DNA from 4 places in the Oceanobacillus sp. CAU 1775 genome. Region 3 is predicted to be linked to each of the others. Evidence: riboswitches for the same ligand, from Rfam matches in the RefSeq annotation. Region 3 holds a riboswitch; each other region holds the start of a gene.
What was found. A riboswitch is a leader RNA that binds a small molecule or an ion and turns the genes downstream of it on or off. The one in region 3 is predicted to bind S-adenosylmethionine.
Positions count from the first base shown of each region.

Region 1 (4,765 bases), on a different contig from region 3:
GTACCATTAGAAAAATGGCTGTAGCTTTAGAGAAGAATATATTCATTCTTGCTGTCGGTAGCATTAGTAAACGATAAATAAAAGTATTTTTGCCAAACCAATCTCTATACCAAATAAAGAGACAATAGATAAGTAAAGTAGCGGCTGAAAACATGACTGGCAAGACATACCATTCCGAGCCCAATAGCCTCGACAAGCCCATCATGCCACTATACTCCATAAACTGTGAAACACTCTCTCCTCGCAAATACACCGCGTTATTATACTCATTCATATAATTATTGGATAGGATAACCGCACCGGCGATCTGAGAGATAATTGTTACTCCTACAAGAACGATATATATTTTTATAAATCTACTAAGTTCAAAATTCACTAACTTAAAATAGTTCTTCATCCGCGGTAGACCTCCCTCATCACATCGACTACTGATTTCCCTTCCACCTCGCGCATTTCTTCTGTGTTAAATTCTTTAAAGACAATACCATCATCAATTAACACAACTTTATCGATGAGATGTTCAATATCATTTATTTCATGAGTTGTAATGATAACGCCACGGTCTTCAACTAAATGGCTTGTGAAAACATCTGCTATTTGCTCACGACTAAATATATCAATCCCAGAAAATGGTTCATCCATTAATAAATAATCTACATCTAATGCCAAGCCCAATAGTAAATTTGCTTTAGCGACATTTCCTTTAGATAAACTTGAGATTCTATCTTCCTTTTTCAACTTAAAAAAATGCAGGAGTTCTTCTGCTCTTTTGTCATTCCAACTCGTGTAATAGTCTTTCATAAAATCAATTGCTTCACTAATTTTCATTTGCGGTAACATCGTTATTGCATCAGGAATAAAAGTTATTTTTTCATATGATTCCTTTGATATTTTTTTACCATCTATTAAAATTTCACCACTAGTCATTGGTGTCAGGTTCATAATTCCATTTAGAATGGTTGTTTTACCAACTCCGTTTATACCGATTAGACAGGTTATTTCCCCACGTTCTGCAGTAAAAGAAACACCCTGAAGCACTTTTTTTCTGCCAAAACTTTTTGTGATATTTTTTACTTCGATCATTTCTGTGCTCCTTTCTCGCTTTCGTATTTTTCTTTGATTAATTCAATGATTTCGTCCACTGGCATATTAATTGGTTTAACCGCTGTTATAAAAGAATGGACAGCCTCTTCAATTAGTTGAGTGCGGAGATTATTTAACACCTTCTCATCCTTCGTGATTCTGCTCGGATTGTTGCCCTCAGTAATAATCAAATTTGCCTCCTCCATTTCCTTATATGCTCTTTGAGCGGTATTTGGATTAATTTTCAACAGACTTGCGAGTTCTCTTCTCGTGGGAATTTCCTCTCCAGCTGCATATTCTCCACTTATTATCTTCTCTTTAAAGTGTTGAACGACTTGAATATAAACGGGGTCTCTTTTATTAAAAGTAATTTTCATACGGTCCTCCTAACGCTCTAAAATAGCATTTCTTGTATTAAGCGTTTAATACATCAACTTTCTTGTATTATATGCTTAATACAAGAAAGAAGTCAATAAGTATTTAATCTATTTCTAAGCGAACTCTCAAAATATTTGATAAAGTATAGATATACATTCAGATAGCTATAATAATTGGAGGGAAGAATATTGGAAAAAGTAGATCGCGAATCAGGTATTATTTATGAATTCAATAAGACGAATCCACACACAAAAGTTGTTGAAGCTGGTACAACACTTGAAATCGAAACGTATGACTGTTTTGAAGACCAAATTCAATCGGAAGATACAGTGATTGATCGAATTGATTGGAATAAAATTAATCCTGCGACAGGGCCAATTTTCGTCGAAGGTGCTAAACCAGGTGATATTTTAAAAGTCAAAATCGAAAAGATTGATATTAGAAATCAAGGTGTAATGGCAGTCGTCCCTGAATTAGGAATTATGGGTCATGTGATCGATAAGATGGAAGCTAAAATCATGCAAATCAAAGACGATAAAGTAATTTTTAATGGCATTGAAGCTCCGATAAATAAAATGATTGGTGTCATTGGTGTCGCTCCAGAAGGTGAAGGCGTAAACTGCGGAACTCCTGGTGCACATGGTGGGAATATGGATACGAAATTAGTTGATGAAGGCGCAACACTGTACTTCCCCGTAGCAGTTGATGGTGCACTATTTGCTCTTGGAGATTTACATGCTGCGATGGGTGACGGTGAAGTAAGTGGTTCAGGAGTGGAAGTTGCGGGAAATGTTGTTGTTACTTTAGATGTTATTAAAGGTGAAAAAATTGAGCATCCGATGCTAGAGAACGATGAAGTTTTTACTCAAATTGCATCTGCTGAGGATTTAGAAACAGCGGCGAAACTCGCAGGAACATTAATGATTGAAAGACTTGTGGAGAAAACAGGAAAGCCGATAAGCGAGGTAACCATGCTAATGAGTATGCTTGCTCAATTAGAAGTTGGACAAGTTGTGAATCCTTGGAAGACGGCGAGACTTTCTGTACCGAAGTGGTTGTTGCGTGACTTGGGTGTTGAATTAATAGAAAATAAATAGTTTTTAAGTTTTCTAGTTGACAGTTAGCAAATAAGCAGATATAGTGATATTTAAATTTATTTTCCATAAAACTTAATAATAACGGAACTTATCAAGAGCGACCGAGGGATTAGGCCCAATGACGTCCGGCAACCTCCAGTATTATACTGGGAAGGTGCCAATTCCTACAGAATGATTCTAATTCTGAAAGATAAGCAAAATATTTTATTTCGCGATGTCTTTCAATTTGAATTGAAAGGCATTTTTTTATGGAAAATATAAAAAAACAAAAAGGGAGTCATACAAAATGAGAAAGAGCTTACTATTTTTAACATCAATTATATTTGTACTAATTTTAGCAGCATGTGGAAGTGGAGATGCAGCTGAGGAAAACTCGGCACTTAGCGAAGAGAAGTTAAAGATTGGTGTGACAGCTGGGCCACATGAAGAAGTATTCAATATTGTAAAAGAAAATGCAGCAAAAGATGGTCTAGAAATTGAACTTGTTGTATTTACAGATTATATTATTCCAAATACTACCCTAGCAGAAGGCGAACTTGATGCAAACAGCTATCAGCATAAGCCATTTATGGATCAATTTAACGCAGACCACGACACAAACCTAGCAGCGGCATTCCCAACAATCATGAGTTTAATTGGTGTTTATTCAGAAACTATCACAGATATTCAAGATACACCTGACGGGGCGAAAATTGGAATTCCTAATGACCCGACAAACGGAGCAAGAGGTCTGATTATCTTTGAAGAAGCTGGTCTAATTGAGTTAGACACTGATTCTAAAGAAACAGCAACACCTCTTGATATTTCGAAAAACGAGAAGAATTTAGAGTTTATTGAATTAGATGCAGCACAGATTCCAAAAATGTTAGATGAAGTTGACTTAGCAGTAATCAACGGTAACTTTGCAACATCTAATGGATTAAATCCAGCAGAAGATTCTATCTTTACAGAATCAACGAACTCACCCTACGTTAACCAATTGGTTATCCGTGAAGAGAACTTGAATGATCCAGTAATTGAAAAACTTAAAAAAGCATATTACTCCGATGAAGTGAAAGATTATATTAACGAGACTTATCCAGGGACATATGAGGCTAGTTGGTAAAAACAAAAGTGAAAGCGCCCGATTAGCGACGTACAAACTGGAGCTTTCTGTAATGAAATAAAGGAAACACGGTGAGGGACGAACCGATGTTGACTTATTGATTGGAAGAAAGCGAAGTTTGATAGTCGCTGGGCGCTGGAACTAGACGATAACAAAAGTGAAAGCGCCCGGTTAGCAGATTTGAAAGGAAGAGATGGAATGATTGTTTTAGAAAATATATCGAAATCGTTTAACACAAAGAATGGCGTTGTGGAGGCCGTAAAGAATGTAGATTTACAAGTGAAGCAAGGTGAAATTCATGGTGTCATTGGTTATAGTGGTGCCGGAAAAAGTACTTTGATTCGCTGTGTTAACCTTCTGGAGCGCCCTTCTGAAGGTAAAGTTTTTATAGACGGTGAAGATATGACATCTTTTCCTTTACCAAAACTGCGAGAAGCAAGACAGAATATCGGGATGATTTTCCAAGGTTTTAATCTATTAAAGACAGCAACAGTTTACGATAATATTGCGATTCCTTTAAAGTTACTTGGACTAAGCAAAAGTGAAGTTAAAGAGCGAGTTGTTAAGTATCTAGATATTGTTGGACTTGCCGACCGTCATCATTCCTACCCAGCTCAATTATCTGGCGGACAAAAACAGCGTGTTGCGATTGCTCGTGCATTAGCACAAGAGCCGACTGTTCTTTTAAGTGATGAAGCAACTAGCGCATTGGACCCGGAAACAACCGATTCTATTTTAGATTTACTTTTGAAAATCAATCAAGAATTCGGGATTACGATTTTACTAATCACACATGAAATGAATGTCATCCAAAAGATTTGTGACTATGTATATGTCATGGAGGACGGGAATGTCATTGAGCATGGTTCAACGATTGATCTGTTTACGAACCCACAACATGAAACAACAAATAAATTTTTAAACACTATTTCGCAACGCAAACTGTCTTCAAGCTTAATTGATCAACTGAATGTATCTGGTAAAGTTGCTCGTTTAACTTTTGTTGGCGAAGCTGCTGGAGAACCATTACTTGCTGAAGCAACAGAACATTTTAATGTAAAACCTAATATACTTTCAGCGAATATTATCGAATTAAAAAATG
Region 1 is NZ_JBTLRO010000012.1:5,626-10,390, forward strand. It holds gene ACXYMZ_RS15335 (hypothetical protein) at 1-397, opposite strand, end outside; gene ACXYMZ_RS15340 (ABC transporter ATP-binding protein) at 394-1,083, opposite strand; gene ACXYMZ_RS15345 (GntR family transcriptional regulator) at 1,080-1,460, opposite strand; gene ACXYMZ_RS15350 (acetamidase/formamidase family protein) at 1,650-2,558, shown strand; SAM riboswitch class I at 2,644-2,755, shown strand; gene ACXYMZ_RS15355 (MetQ/NlpA family ABC transporter substrate-binding protein) at 2,845-3,663, shown strand; gene ACXYMZ_RS15360 (methionine ABC transporter ATP-binding protein) at 3,862-4,765, shown strand, end outside.
Region 1: another riboswitch for S-adenosylmethionine. It lies ahead of ACXYMZ_RS15355 (MetQ/NlpA family ABC transporter substrate-binding protein); the one in region 3 lies ahead of ACXYMZ_RS11480 (OsmC family protein).

Region 2 (4,765 bases), on a different contig from region 3:
AGAAAAAACGCACGTAGAAAATGTGCGTTTATTCAAGCTTTCTTAATTTATAATGAACGGTTTTCTTGATGAAATGATTGGAGCATAATCGCTGTGGTATCTTATCAATCAGCATGAACCTCTCCATTGTAAAATCTGTTGCTTTTTAAAGTAGATCAAGTGCTTGTTCTAGATCCTGCCAAATATCATCCCATGCTTCAAGTCCGACAGAAAGACGAATAAGTTGGTCAGTAATGCCCATTTCGACACGTGCATCTTCTGGGATAACTGCATGTGTCATTGTTGCAGGGTGTTCGATTAGCGTTTCTGCGTCTCCAAGACTTACTGCAATTTTTATAAACGCTAAATTATTCATGAAGCGCTGTGCATCTTCTTTTGTTCCTTTAACTTCAAAGGAAATCATTCCACCTGCATATTTCATTTGTTTCTTAGCAATCTCATAATCCGGGCTATTTGGATCATCAGGAAAATATATTTTGTCCACCTTAGGATGTTCTTTCAACTGTTCGTAAATCTTACTCGCATTCTCGCAATGGCGATCCATTCTAATCGGTAAAGTTTTCAAACCGCGAATAAGCAAAAATGCATCTAGTGGAGACATTATTCCACCGATATCTTTATGCGTTGTCATTGCGACTTCATCCATAAAGTCTTTTTTCCCAACAGCTAGACCTGCGATGACATCTCCATGACCACCAATATATTTAGTTGCACTATGAACAACGACATCACAACCTAAATCCAATGGGCGTTGTAAATATGGTGAGCAAAAAGTATTGTCAACAACTACTGGAATATCAAATTCTTTAGCTACTTTTGCAACAAGCTCTAAGTCAATTAGTTTCATTGTTGGGTTAATCGGTGTCTCCACATAAATAACTTTTGTTTCTGGTTTGATTCTAGCACGAATTTCTTCCTCTGAATCTAGCATGGAAAAGTCAGATGTAATATTATATTTATCCTTCATCATCATTAATAAGCCGTACGTGCAACCATATAATCCTGAAGAACAAAGAATATGATCATTGGCTTTCGTCATCGCAATTAAGATAGCGGAAATTGCTGCCATCCCTGAACCGAATGCTAACCCTCTTTCTCCATTTTCAAGAGCTGCAATTCGTTCTTCTAAAACTCGAACAGTAGGATTCCCAAGTCTTGAATAAATATAGCCATCTTCTTCTCCTGAAAAACGTTTTTCACCCTGCTCTGCTGAGTCGAAAACATATGTCGATGTTTGAAATAGTGGTACAGCTAAACTCCCTAGCATTTCTTTTGGTTCATAACCTTCATGAATGACAGCTGTTTCAAACTTTTGATATTTTTTTGTCATCTTCTTCTACCCCTTTACTAAAATACTTTTTAAATAGGATGACTAGTTTTCTCTCCCTATTTTATGGCTTGTTTCTATAACCTTCTTTCTTTAGCATACTGTAAATTCCAGTACAATGAAAGCGTTTTCTTCATTTGAAAGTATGATGCAATAGTTTGCATGGAGATAAATCTTTTTCGCTTTAATGAGTTAAAGAATTTGCGTTTTATAAATTTTACTTCTAGAATTAATCTATAGATAAGGAAAAGGGAGATGAAAAGTTGGAGTCTAGGGAGTTCAAATTGGGTAGCCTCTCGACGTTTAGTGCGTATTTGATTTGGGGCTTTTTAGTCATCTATTGGAAGTGGATTGATCATATTCCCGCTGCAGAAATTCTTGCGCATCGTTTAATCTGGTCTTTTGTTTTTATGTTAATTTTGCTTGTACTCTTAAGACAATTTTCCTCTTTTCTTAAAGAAACAAGAAACTTATTCCGAGAGCCTAAAAAATTGTTATTAATAACTGCTGCAACAATATTAATCACGATCAACTGGTATTTATTTATTTGGGCAGTTGCTAATGAACATGTCCTGCAAGCGAGTCTAGGCTATTACATAAATCCACTCGTAAGTATTTTATTAGGAATCGTTATTTTACGTGAATCTGTGACTTGGAAACAAGGAGTAGCATTCGTGCTAGCTGCGATTGGAGTACTTTATCTTACATTCCAAAGTGGTATTTTTCCTTGGATTTCTATCGTACTCGCGGTGAGTTTTGCTACTTATGGTTTGATTAAAAAGAAAACAAATCTTTCTGCCGTCCATAGTATTACAATTGAGACAATGATTATTGCTCCGGTAGCTATATTATATTTAGTATTTTTACCAGAACAATCTTTTCAGGTTACCACACCATTTGTTCAAGATAATTTATTATTAATTGGCGGTGGAATTGCAACAATGGTACCTTTAATTTTATTCTCAATGGGAGCTAAAGTTATTCCATTATCGATGGTTGGTATTTTACAATTTATAACGCCAACACTCATGTTAATTCTTGGCGTATTTGTTTATAATGAACCTTTTTCTAAGGATAATTTAATTGCATTTGCATTCATCTGGACAGCATTGTTTCTATACTTAAGTACGGTTTACTACCGGCCCGCGAAGCAAAACAAACGTTTGAGTGAACGTCAATAAAGAAAGTTAATGTACTGCACGCGAACCTATTCTAAGTAGGTTACTAGATCACTAATTTTTGATCAAAATAAAACTATTTAAATTATATGGTTGACATTAGATATCAACTCAGGCTATAATCATCTTTAAATTTAGAAAAGGCCGAACAATTTTTATTGATCAGTCTTTTATAACAATTACATCTCTTATCAAGAGCGGCGGAGGGAATAGGCCCTGTGAAGCCCGGCAACCTAAGAGCAGATATTTTGCTTTTGATGGTGCTAAATCCTACAGATCACAATCGATCTGGAAGATAAGAGGAGGAACAGTATACTTAAAACTATACGCCCTCTTCTTAGGAAGGGGGCTTTTTGTCGCCTTCCTCCAGATGAAATGAGCTTCAAGCAAGGAGTACATTTTTCACAGCCAGTTCTACTGCGCTAAAATCAAAGGAGGAATTATTTATGTCAAACTTTCATTTTCAAAAACCAGAAACACTAGCACTACATGCGGGGCAAGAACCAGATCCAACTACAGGAGCTAGAGCTTTACCAATCTATGATACAACGGCTTATGTTTTCAGAGATACAGAACATGCTCAAAATCTATTTGGTCTTGCCGAGTCAGGGAATATCTATACAAGAATTACAAATCCAACTGTTGCAGCATTTGAAGAAAGAATTGCTCAACTAGAAGATGGAGTTGCAGCAGTAGCAACATCATCAGGAATGGCTGCAATTACTTTTGCAATCTTTAATATCGCTGGAACTGGCGATGAAATTATCGCAGACAGCAATCTATATGGTGGTACGTATAATCTATTTGTCCATACACTTCCAAAGTACGGAATTACTGTGAAACTAGTTGATGGTACAAATCCTGAAAACTTCCGTGCTGCGATTACAGATAAAACAAAAGCAATTTTTGGAGAAACAATTACGAACCCTAGTCTATATGTTTTCGATATTGAAGCTGTAGCTGAGATTGCACACGAAAATGGATTACCTTTAATCATTGATAATACTTTTGCTACACCATTGAATACTAAACCTATTAGCTGGGGAGCAGATATTGTCGTTCACTCTGCAACAAAATGGATAAGTGGACATGGAACAACCGTTGGCGGAGTTGTAGTTGATGGTGGACGCTTCAACTGGGATAACCCACGTTTCCCAGAATTTACGACACCTGACGAAACTTATAACGGATTGAAATATGTTGACGTTGGTGCAGCAGCTTATGCGACAAAACTACGTGTACAGCTTTTACGTGATATTGGTGCTTCACTAAGTCCGAAAAGCGCATTTACATTTGTTCAAGGCCTTGAAACATTAGAGGTACGTCTTGAAAAACATTTATCGAATACAAAAGAAGTTGTTACTTATTTAGAAAACCATCCTGGAGTAGAGTGGGTTAACTATCCTGGTTCAGAAAACCATGCTTCCTACCAACTTTCACAGAAATATTTACAACGAGGTGGCGGATCAGTTGTCACGTTCGGTATCAAAGGTGGTCGTGAGGCTGGTAGAAAAGTAATCGATAATATTAAACTATGGTCACATGTAGCTAACGTCGGCGATGCGAAATCGTTAATTATCCACCCTGCTTCAACAACGCATCAACAACTAAGTGCTGAAGATTTGAAGAAGAGTGGAACAACGGAAGAACTTATTCGTCTTTCGATTGGACTTGAGTCAACAACAGATATTTTAGCTGACTTAGACCAAGCAATCGCAAAAGCTACTGGAGAAGCACCACAGCTTCAAGCGACGAAACAGGATGCCATCGAATGGTTACTACACTCACCATTTGACCGAAGCGAAGGCCTAAGACATAAAACAGTTGCAGTCTTTGCGGTTGATGAATCTACGAAGAAAAAACTTACAAACTATGGTTTTAAAGTAGTTAGTGTAGGAGAAAATGAAGATGTCTCCGAGCTTACAGCAATTGAAGATTCTCTTGATGCACTATTAGTTGGTAACGCTGAGCTTCCTGCTGAGACAATTGAACAGTTAATTAATAAACAGAGTAAGATTCTTTGGTTAGAAAACGAAGGTGCAGGTTCCGTATCTGAGCATGCAGAAGCTGCAGGGATTTTTGTTATCAAGAACGAGGGTATCTTAGAAGCATTAGATAAAGTTCGTGGTAGTAAAATAAGCAAGTCACCTGTAACACAATAAATAATAGTTTATCCCACAGGAAAGGTTCCAATTTCCTGTGGGATTTTTTATATTCACCTCGTATTCCACTGCAATTCCTCTAATCATTCGTTGATATT
Region 2 is NZ_JBTLRO010000001.1:323,503-328,267, reverse strand. It holds gene megL (methionine gamma-lyase) at 146-1,330, opposite strand; gene rarD (EamA family transporter RarD) at 1,591-2,508, shown strand; SAM riboswitch class I at 2,691-2,807, shown strand; gene ACXYMZ_RS01560 (O-acetylhomoserine aminocarboxypropyltransferase/cysteine synthase family protein) at 2,952-4,667, shown strand.
Region 2: another riboswitch for S-adenosylmethionine. It lies ahead of ACXYMZ_RS01560 (O-acetylhomoserine aminocarboxypropyltransferase/cysteine synthase family protein); the one in region 3 lies ahead of ACXYMZ_RS11480 (OsmC family protein).

Region 3 (4,765 bases):
ATAACAATGGTCGCTGTGGATAGCGAAGGGAAGCCTACTGTAATACCTAAAGTTATCCCCGAAACAGAAGAAGAAAAAGTATTCTATTCAACTGCCTCTGAGAGGAGAGAAAGACGTTTGATGAATCGAATGCATGCGTAACGGAAAAATGAAAAAATGGGATGGTTCTCTTTTGAAAAAGAAGCTGTCCCATTTTTCATTGTAATCGCATGACTTTTACCTATTATGTTAGAATAACTTATGTAACAAGGAGGCGAAATGAAATGGAAACAATTAAAAAGTTTGAAGCATTACTGAAAAAAATGAATGCATATAATGAAGCAACCTCAATTATGTACTGGGATATGCGTACGGGAGCGCCTAAAAAAGGAATATCTACGCGATCAGAAGCTTTAGGAGTATTATCTACTGAAGTATTTAATATGAGTGTTTCAGATGAAATGAAAACTTATTTGGATGAACTCCAAAAGAATAAAGAAGAATTAACACCTCTATTAAAGAAAACGGTGGAAGAGGTGCAAAAGAATTACGATTTGAGTAAAAAGATTCCGGCAGATGAATACCAGGAGTTTGTCATTCTATGCTCTGAATCAGAATCCATATGGGAAGAAGCAAAGGAAAAAGAAGATTTCCAAATGTTTTTACCCTATCTTGAAAAAGTTGTTGCGATGACTAAAAGATTCATTAATTATTGGGGAGAGAAAGACGGTAATGCATATAATCGTCTTCTGGACCAATACGAGCCAGGATTAACGACGGATATCATTGATGAAGTATTTGACCAATTAAAAGAAACAATCGTACCACTTGTGAAAAAAATCGGTGCACAAAATAATCAACCCGACACTTCATTTATATTTAAAGATTTTCCAATAGAAAAGCAAAATGCATTTAACTATAAAATTTTGAATCAGTTAGGGTTTGATTTTGAAGCAGGACGATTAGATGAAACCGTACATCCATTTGCGATGGGTATCAATACAGGTGATGTGAGGGTTACGACAAGTTATAAAGAAAATGACTTTCGTTCAGGGATATTTGGTACGATTCATGAATGTGGACATGCTTTATATGAACAAAATTTTGATAAAAAATTAGAAGGCTATCCAGTTGCAGATGGAACTTCAATGGGTATTCATGAGTCACAATCTTTGTTTTACGAGCATTTTATCGGCCATCACGAAGGTTTTTGGAAATATAATTATGAGAGTTTACAAGAACATTCACCGGAACAATTTGGCGATGTTTCCCTAGAAGAATTCTTACGCGCAGTTAATATTGCACAACCTTCACTTATTCGAATTGAAGCGGATGAGCTAACTTACCCACTTCATATTATGATTCGTTATGAAATTGAAAAGGAATTATTTAATGGGGATCTAGAGGTGAAAGATTTACCACAGGTTTGGAATGATAAGTATGAAGAATACCTAGGTATCCGCCCAGAAAACGATGGGGAAGGGATATTGCAAGACGTTCATTGGTCTAGTGGCTTGTTCGGGTATTTTCCATCCTATGCATTAGGATATATGTACGCTGCCCAATTAAAAAATGCAATGCTAAAGGACTTGCCAGATTTCGATTCTCTATGTGAAAAAGGAGATTTTGAGCCGATTTTACAATGGCTAACAAAACATGTCCATCAATACGGAAAAATGAAAGAACCACTAGAAATTATCCAAGACACAACAGGCGAAAGACTTAACGCCAAACACCTAGCAACATACCTAGAAGAAAAATACACAAAACTTTATAACCTATAAGATGAATCATGGGGACGGTTCTCGTGTTGCAATCATTGCAACACGAGAACCGTCCCCATGTTGCATTATATTGCGCAAAGCATGTATATAAACGAGCAAATGTAGAACAATATGTTATATGAGGTAATGAAAGGTGTCACAATTCATGAAATTAATTAGGAGGATTAAGATGGGTGTATTAAGTGGAAATCCAACAGATGAGCCGATGCATTATGGTGAAGTTTTTAGTACATGGTCATTTATATTAGTAGCTAAAGGAGCAATCGCAGGTTATCAAACACATTTAAACCACACTGGCGATGATGATTTAAAGAGATTACTTGAAGAAGCAATTCAAGGCGCACAAGAAGAAGTTAAAAAGGTTGAAGAATTATTAAAAGCAAATGGAATAGGGCTACCACCAGCACCACCAGAGCGTCCGAATGCTAACTTAGATGATATTCCAGTTGGTGCACGTTTTGCAGATCCAGAAATCTCAGCGATACTTTCAGGAAATATTGCTGCGGGACTCGTTGCTTGTAGTACAATCATGGGGCAATCCATTCGAGAAGATATCGCCATGATGTTTGGCCAGTTCCATATGCAAAAAGCACAATTAGGAGCGAAAGCACTAAAATTAAACAAAGCAAAAGGCTGGTTAATTCCACCACCATTGCATACTAAAAGTAGTTAATGAATATCTAAAATATAGTTGGCGGTTCTCCTATAAAATAGAGAATCGTCTCTTTATTTTTATAAAGCTATAGAAAGGTTTCAATTGCACTTAATAAAAATGCAATTGAAACCAATATTTATTAATAATTAAGCCTTTTGATTAATACGATAAGATGATGAAAAACCTACAGCATTTTCAATCGTATCTCCTACTGGACAGTGGTTCTCTAAAAACTCCAGGAACTCAACGACTTTTTCTTCTGGCGCATCTGTTTCAATGGAATAAGTGGAACGGATATTTGAAAACCCTGGTCGAACGTCTGCCTTGCCTAAAAATCCATCTGTATCTAAATCGCCCTCTAATTCAACTTTAAAGTCATTTAAATTAATTCCAAACTTTTCAGCATAAGTGCGTGCGACTATGGACTGGCATGCGCCAAGTGCAGACAATAGTAATTCAACAGGATTCATTGCTGTGTCAGTTCCACCAAGTGATGCGGGTTCATCAACAATTACTCGATGTTGTCTTGCTGTAGTTTCTACAAGGACCCTTTCTTTTAAATGTGCATTTGCTTTAATTACTTGTGTTGCCATCATTATCTCTCCTCAAATTTTTATTTATTCAATTCATGACAACTCGAGGAAAAAATAAAAACCCCCTTCTCAAGAAAATGAGAAGGGAGCAGAATATACGGATACCGTCCTTTCTCATCTTTAGCATAAATATAATATGCTTCTGAAATTGGCACCTTGCTATAAATAGCGGTTGCCGAGAGTTCATCGGGTCAGTCCCTCCCTCTCTCTGGATGAGTTGTCACTAATATGAATTTTATAAACGATAACATGTATAATTTCAATTGTCAAACTCTTTTTGCAACATGGGGACGGTTCTTCTGTTGCATTGAATGCAACACGAGAACCGTCCCCATGTTGCACTCTTTTAAACTTGTGTAAACCTTTTAATCTATTATATAATGGTAAGGCTTTTTGATTATTGACGTGGTTCGTAACCATCCCACGATAAAAAACTAAGGAGAGGTTTATTATGAAGACGAGGACACTTGTTGTCAATGCGCTGATTGCTGCATTGTATATTGCTGTGTCTCTACTTGTTGTGCCGTTTGGTTTTACAAATATTCAATTCCGAATCTCGGAGATCTTCAATCACTTAATTGTGTTTGATAAACGTTACTTCTTCGGAATTGTAGCAGGGGTATTTATTTATAATTATTTATTTTCCCCGCTCGGTTGGTTTGATTTAGTATTTGGAGTTGCGCATTCAGCAATTTCACTTGGTATTATTATCTTACTAGCGAAGTACATCAAGAATATATGGATCTTACTCGTTGCAAATACGCTGGTGTTTACATTCAATATGTTTATCATTGCGTTTGAACTGAATCTTGCTTTAGGATTACCATTCCTACTCACATGGTTCACAACAGCAGTTGGTGAGTTTGCAGTTCTAGCAGTAGGTATCCCATTGATTTATGCATTAAATAAACGATTGAATTTTAATCAATTAATGGATAAAAATATATATTCTTAAAAAATGAAGCAATTCTTTTTAGGGTGCAAGACGCATAACAGCGTTTTGCACTCTTTTTTGTCGTGACTCTTATTGAACTATATAATAGAGACATTCATAAATCTTAAGAAAATCTTCAGAAATTTACTAACTTAAGTTTAAGATTTACAGGCTATGATTGTTTTAGATAAGAAGTACGGAAAGAAGGGGAAGCATTGGCTAATTATAATGTATTAGTTGTAGATGATGAAAAAGAAATTCGCGATGCTATTGAAATTTATCTGAAGAATGAGGGAGTAACAGTTATCAAGGCAAAAGATGGAATCGAGGCATTAGAAATTTTACATAAACAGGAGATACACCTCATCATTTTAGATGTGATGATGCCGAGATTAGACGGTATTTCTGCCACACATAAAATACGTGAACAAAAGAATATCCCAATCATTATTTTAAGTGCAAAAACAGAGGACACGGATAAGATTCTAGGATTACAAGTTGGGGCCGATGATTATATTACAAAGCCATTCAATCCAATGGAACTTGTCGCTCGAGTAAAATCGCAGTTAAGAAGGTATGTCACGCTCGGTACATTTGAAGGTGCCACTAAAGTTATTGATTTAAATGGACTTACACTAGATGTGGCCTCGAAAGAAGTAACAGCGCATGGGGAAGTGGTGAAGCTCACGCCAATCGAATACAAAATTGTAGAGCTGCTTATGACTCATGCCGGTCGTGTTTTTTCTATTGATGATATTTATGAAAAAGTGTGGAACGAGCCAAATTACAATGCGGAAAACACGGTAGCAGTTCACATCCG
Region 3 is NZ_JBTLRO010000006.1:43,404-48,168, forward strand. It holds gene ACXYMZ_RS11465 (acyl-CoA thioesterase) at 1-141, shown strand, start outside; gene ACXYMZ_RS11470 (carboxypeptidase M32) at 264-1,763, shown strand; gene ACXYMZ_RS11475 (DUF3231 family protein) at 1,933-2,436, shown strand; gene ACXYMZ_RS11480 (OsmC family protein) at 2,565-3,011, opposite strand; SAM riboswitch class I at 3,123-3,230, opposite strand; PreQ1 riboswitch class I at 3,411-3,455, shown strand; gene ACXYMZ_RS11485 (QueT transporter family protein) at 3,463-3,966, shown strand; gene ACXYMZ_RS11490 (response regulator transcription factor) at 4,161-4,765, shown strand, end outside.

Region 4 (4,765 bases), on a different contig from region 3:
GCCTGTTTCAATTCATTCTCTGTTATGATTACATTTTTGTTATACCAGCTTCGTAGGTAATCTTTACAATGATTGATTGCAATTCTCCATAACCATGTCTTTAACTTAGAGTTCCCCCTGTATGTATGAAGAGACTTATAACATTTAACAAATATGTCCTGCGTAAGATCTTCTGCAATTTGAATATTATTTACATAAGAATAGGCGAGCTGTAATATCTGTTGACCATACTCATTCATTATTTCATCAAACAGTTCTTCTTTTTCTTCTGTATTGACTGCATTTAATATAAAATCTCCCACTGCCTTCCCCCCTCAAAATATTAGACGAGACAACCTAACAAAAAGTTTTGAATTTATCTAAACAAAAAACGGTTAGCAGTTGCAAACCGTTTTTATGTAATCAAGTTGAATTATAATAAATAATAGTTGAAATTAGTGAAGCTTACATATCAGCATCATCGTAGGGCTGTTGATCAAGATAAAGCTAGTGCACAATCGTATACATCACTGTACTATTCACATAAGTAAATAGAGTTTATCATTTTTCATAGCTGAATTGCCACGTTTAAAACATCTTCTTTCATACTCCAATGAATCGAGTTTTCAGTTACAACGTCTACTTTAATTTCAAGTAAGTCTTCCATTTCTTGTTTGAAACGAATTAAGTCAAATAGACTCCTATTCTCCTCAAATTCTACTAGTAAGTCAAGATCACTCTCAGGTCCATCCTCACGTCTTGAAACAGAGCCAAAAATCCGCACATTTTTAATACCGTGATTACCTGCTGTTTTTAAAATATTCTCACGTTTTTCTTGAAGAAGATCATGTATCATTGCACATACCCCCTCTTTATTATTATTTCTTATTACATTATAACATGCTACAAATATTGTCTGTACTTAGTAAGGTTTTTTTGTACTTTATTTATATGTTAGTGCTACCTACCTTTGAATAGTATCTATTGGATTCTTACACCCAACTTTGACCGATGTTACCTACTCCAGCATACACAAATACCATCAAATAAAGCTTCAACATTCCTATAAAAAATAGACGAACTCATTTACGAATTCGTCTACTAATCACTCGAGTATTATTTATTAAATATTAATTTACCTGCGTCAAAGCTCTCAACTCTTCAACCTTATCTACTTTCTCCCAAGGGAAGATAACATCTGTTCTGCCAAAATGTCCATAAGCAGCTGTGTCTCTATAGATTGGTTTTGTTAAATCAAGCATGCGGATGATTCCTGCGGGACGTAAATCAAAAAGTTCACGGACAGCTTGGACAAGTGTATCCTCTGAAACTTTTCCAGTTCCAAATGTATCGATTGCAATGGAAACTGGTTCAGCAACACCAATTGCATATGCTAATTGCACTTCGCATTTTCTCGCTAAGCCTGCAGCGACAATATTTTTTGCAACGTAGCGTGCTGCATAAGAAGCTGATCGGTCAACTTTTGTCGGGTCTTTCCCACTGAAAGCTCCCCCACCATGGCGAGCATAACCACCATAAGTGTCGACAATGATTTTTCGACCTGTAAGTCCTACATCACCTTGAGGCCCTCCAAGTACAAAACGTCCAGAAGGATTAATAAAATATTTCGTTCTCTCATCTAAAAGTTCTGTTGGTACGACATTATTAATAACATGCTCAATGATGTCTTTTTCAATTGTTTCGTTGGAAACTTCTTCATGATGCTGTGTAGATATAACAATTGTGTCAATCCTGACAGGCTGGTCCTGCTCATCATATTCAATGGTTACTTGTGTTTTTCCATCTGGTCGTAAGTAATCAATGATTTCTTCTTTTCGAACATCCGCTAAACGTTTGGAAAGTTTGTGTGCAAGACTTATTGGTAGTGGCATTAATTCTTCCGTTTCGTCACAAGCATAACCAAACATTAATCCTTGGTCCCCTGCTCCAATTGCATCTAAGTCTGTACCTTCCATTTTTCCTTGTCTAGCTTCTAATGCTTGATCAACCCCGCCAGCAATATCTGGGGACTGTTCATCAATTGCAGTCATTACTGCACATGTTTCTGAATCAAAGCCATATTTCGCTCGTACATAGCCAATTTCTTTAATTGTTTTGCGGACAATTGCAGGAATATCTACATATGTTTTTGTTGAAATTTCTCCTGCAACAAAAACCATGCCTGTCGTTACAACTGTTTCACAAGCTACTCGCGCATAAGGATCTTCCTTTAAAATTTCATCTAAGATGGCATCTGATATTTGATCGGACATTTTATCTGGATGTCCTTCGGTTACCGACTCTGATGTGAATAAACGACGATTTTCAGTCATGTGGTTCGTTCTCTCCTTTGTAAATTTTGTAACGAAAACCCTTTTTTATATTCAAAGTTTAAGACTATTCAAGGCAAAAAACAAAAAAATCCCTTCCTACATTCATGAGGAAAGGAAAAACCGGCCTTTCGCTCTTATTGTTCAAGGATTATTCCTTGCACCAGGTAAGCACCTTTCACGAAATCGTGAGGTTGCTGGGCTTCATCGGGTCTGTCCCTCCGCCTGCTCTGAATAAGAGAGTGTTCGCTCTTAGATAAGAGTAACCAAATGCAAGCTTATTGTCAATAAAGACTATTATTGTTACACTTTTATATGGTGATTGGTTCGTATGTTTTTTTGAAAAAAAAGCTTGTATTAGTATGGATTAATCACACCAATGTGTTATACTAATAAAAGATTTAACAAAATACTTTTATTAATAAGTGATATTTACTAAATAATACCTTCTAAAGGCAGGAGAATGATAATGAAAATGGTCGACAATTCATTGGCAAACAAACTTAATAGTCATAAAAACCTGAAGGAGAATTTATCTGTAGCAAACCTAGTAGAACGCGTATTAGAGCGTAAAGAAGGCGTATTAACTTCAACTGGTGCAGTTACAGCAACTACAGGAAAATATACTGGACGTTCCCCGGAAGATAAATTTATTGTAAAAGATGAAATTAGTGAAGATACAGTTGATTGGGGAAATGTGAATCGACCAATCGATGAAGCAACATTCGATAAATTATATCAAAAAGTCACAGACTACTTAATGGATAAAGATGAAGTTTATCAGTTTAAAGGTTTTGCTGGGGCAGATAAAAATTATCAGCTACCAATCCAAGTGTTTAATGAATTTGCTTGGCATAATCTTTTTGCTCGTCAGCTATTCATTGCACCAACTGAAGAAGAATTAGAAACACATCAGACAGAATTTACAGTTGTTTCTGCTCCAAACTTCAAGGCAGATCCAGAAGTTGACGGAACTAACTCTGAAACATTCATTATTATATCATTTAAAAAACGAATTGTACTTATTGGTGGTACGGAGTATGCTGGAGAAATTAAAAAGTCAATCTTCTCTATCATGAACTATCTATTACCACAACAAAACGTTCTTTCGATGCACTGTTCGGCAAACGTTGGCCAAGAAGGCGATGTTGCATTATTCTTCGGTCTTTCAGGTACAGGTAAAACAACACTTTCTGCAGATCCTTACCGTCGTTTAATCGGTGATGATGAGCATGGTTGGAGTCCAAACGGCGTCTTCAACATTGAAGGTGGTTGCTATGCGAAATGTTCAAACTTATCTGCTGAAAAAGAACCACAAATTTTCAATGCGATTCGTTTCGGATCTGTATTAGAGAACGTAATTATTGATGAAAAAACAAGTGAACCTGATTATGATGATACATCACTTACTGAAAATACAAGAGCAGCATACCCAGTAGAAAACATTGATAACATTGTTTCACCAAGTGTTGCTGGTCATCCAAACACAATTATTTTCTTAACGGCGGATGCATCTGGTACGTTACCGCCAATCAGTAAGTTAACAAAAGAGCAAGCAATGTATCACTTCTTAAGTGGTTACACAAGTAAACTTGCAGGTACAGAGCGTGGTGTTACAGAACCACAAGCAACATTCTCTGCATGTTTCGGTTCTCCATTCCTACCACTTGCACCAGCGAAATATGCGGATATGCTTGGTCAAAAAATTGATCAGTATGATGCAAGTGTATTCTTAGTAAATACTGGTTGGACTGGTGGTTCATATGGTGTTGGTAGCCGTATGAAATTATCTTACACACGTGCAATGATTCATGCAGCACTTGAAGGTGAGTTAAACAACATCGAAACAATTACTGATGAAGTATTTGGTTTACAAATTCCAGTACATGTTGCTGGTGTTCCCGATGAAGTTTTAGTTCCAAAGAATACTTGGGAAGACAAAACAGCATATGACGAAGCAGCAAAAGCTTTAGCTGGTGAGTTCCATAAGAACTTTGAGAAATTCAATAATGTAACTGAGTCTATTCAACAAGCAGGACCAGTTTACCAAGGAAATTAATTCGTTTCCTCATCCCAAAAAGGATTTTATATATGAGTGAAAATTCTCAGCGAACCTTGCTGAACCCCATTCTCGATTTTAGAGAATGGGGATTTTTTTGTGCTCAAAAGGATAATGTGATGTTCGCTGTGATTAGCCTCAGTACATCGAATGCTAAATCGGGCTGCTGAAGACTAAAATAAAAGACTTTTTGGAAGTTCTCGAATCTGAATTGTGAACTTCAGCATATTCTGTGACGACTTCAGCATATTGTGTTGCAAGTTCAGCGTAAATTGTGTCCACTTCAACATATTCTGTGACAACTTCAGCATCCATCCAATATACACTCTAAAATCCATCAAAAAAGCCAACTCACACCAAAATGGAAGCTAGCTATATATTTTCGTGCGGGTAATTG
Region 4 is NZ_JBTLRO010000005.1:102,497-107,261, forward strand. It holds gene ACXYMZ_RS10105 (sigma-70 family RNA polymerase sigma factor) at 1-302, opposite strand, end outside; gene ACXYMZ_RS10110 (nucleotidyltransferase family protein) at 548-835, opposite strand; gene metK (methionine adenosyltransferase) at 1,110-2,312, opposite strand; SAM riboswitch class I at 2,444-2,550, opposite strand; gene pckA (phosphoenolpyruvate carboxykinase (ATP)) at 2,779-4,368, shown strand; gene ACXYMZ_RS10125 (hypothetical protein) at 4,522-4,683, opposite strand.
Region 4: another riboswitch for S-adenosylmethionine. It lies ahead of metK (methionine adenosyltransferase); the one in region 3 lies ahead of ACXYMZ_RS11480 (OsmC family protein).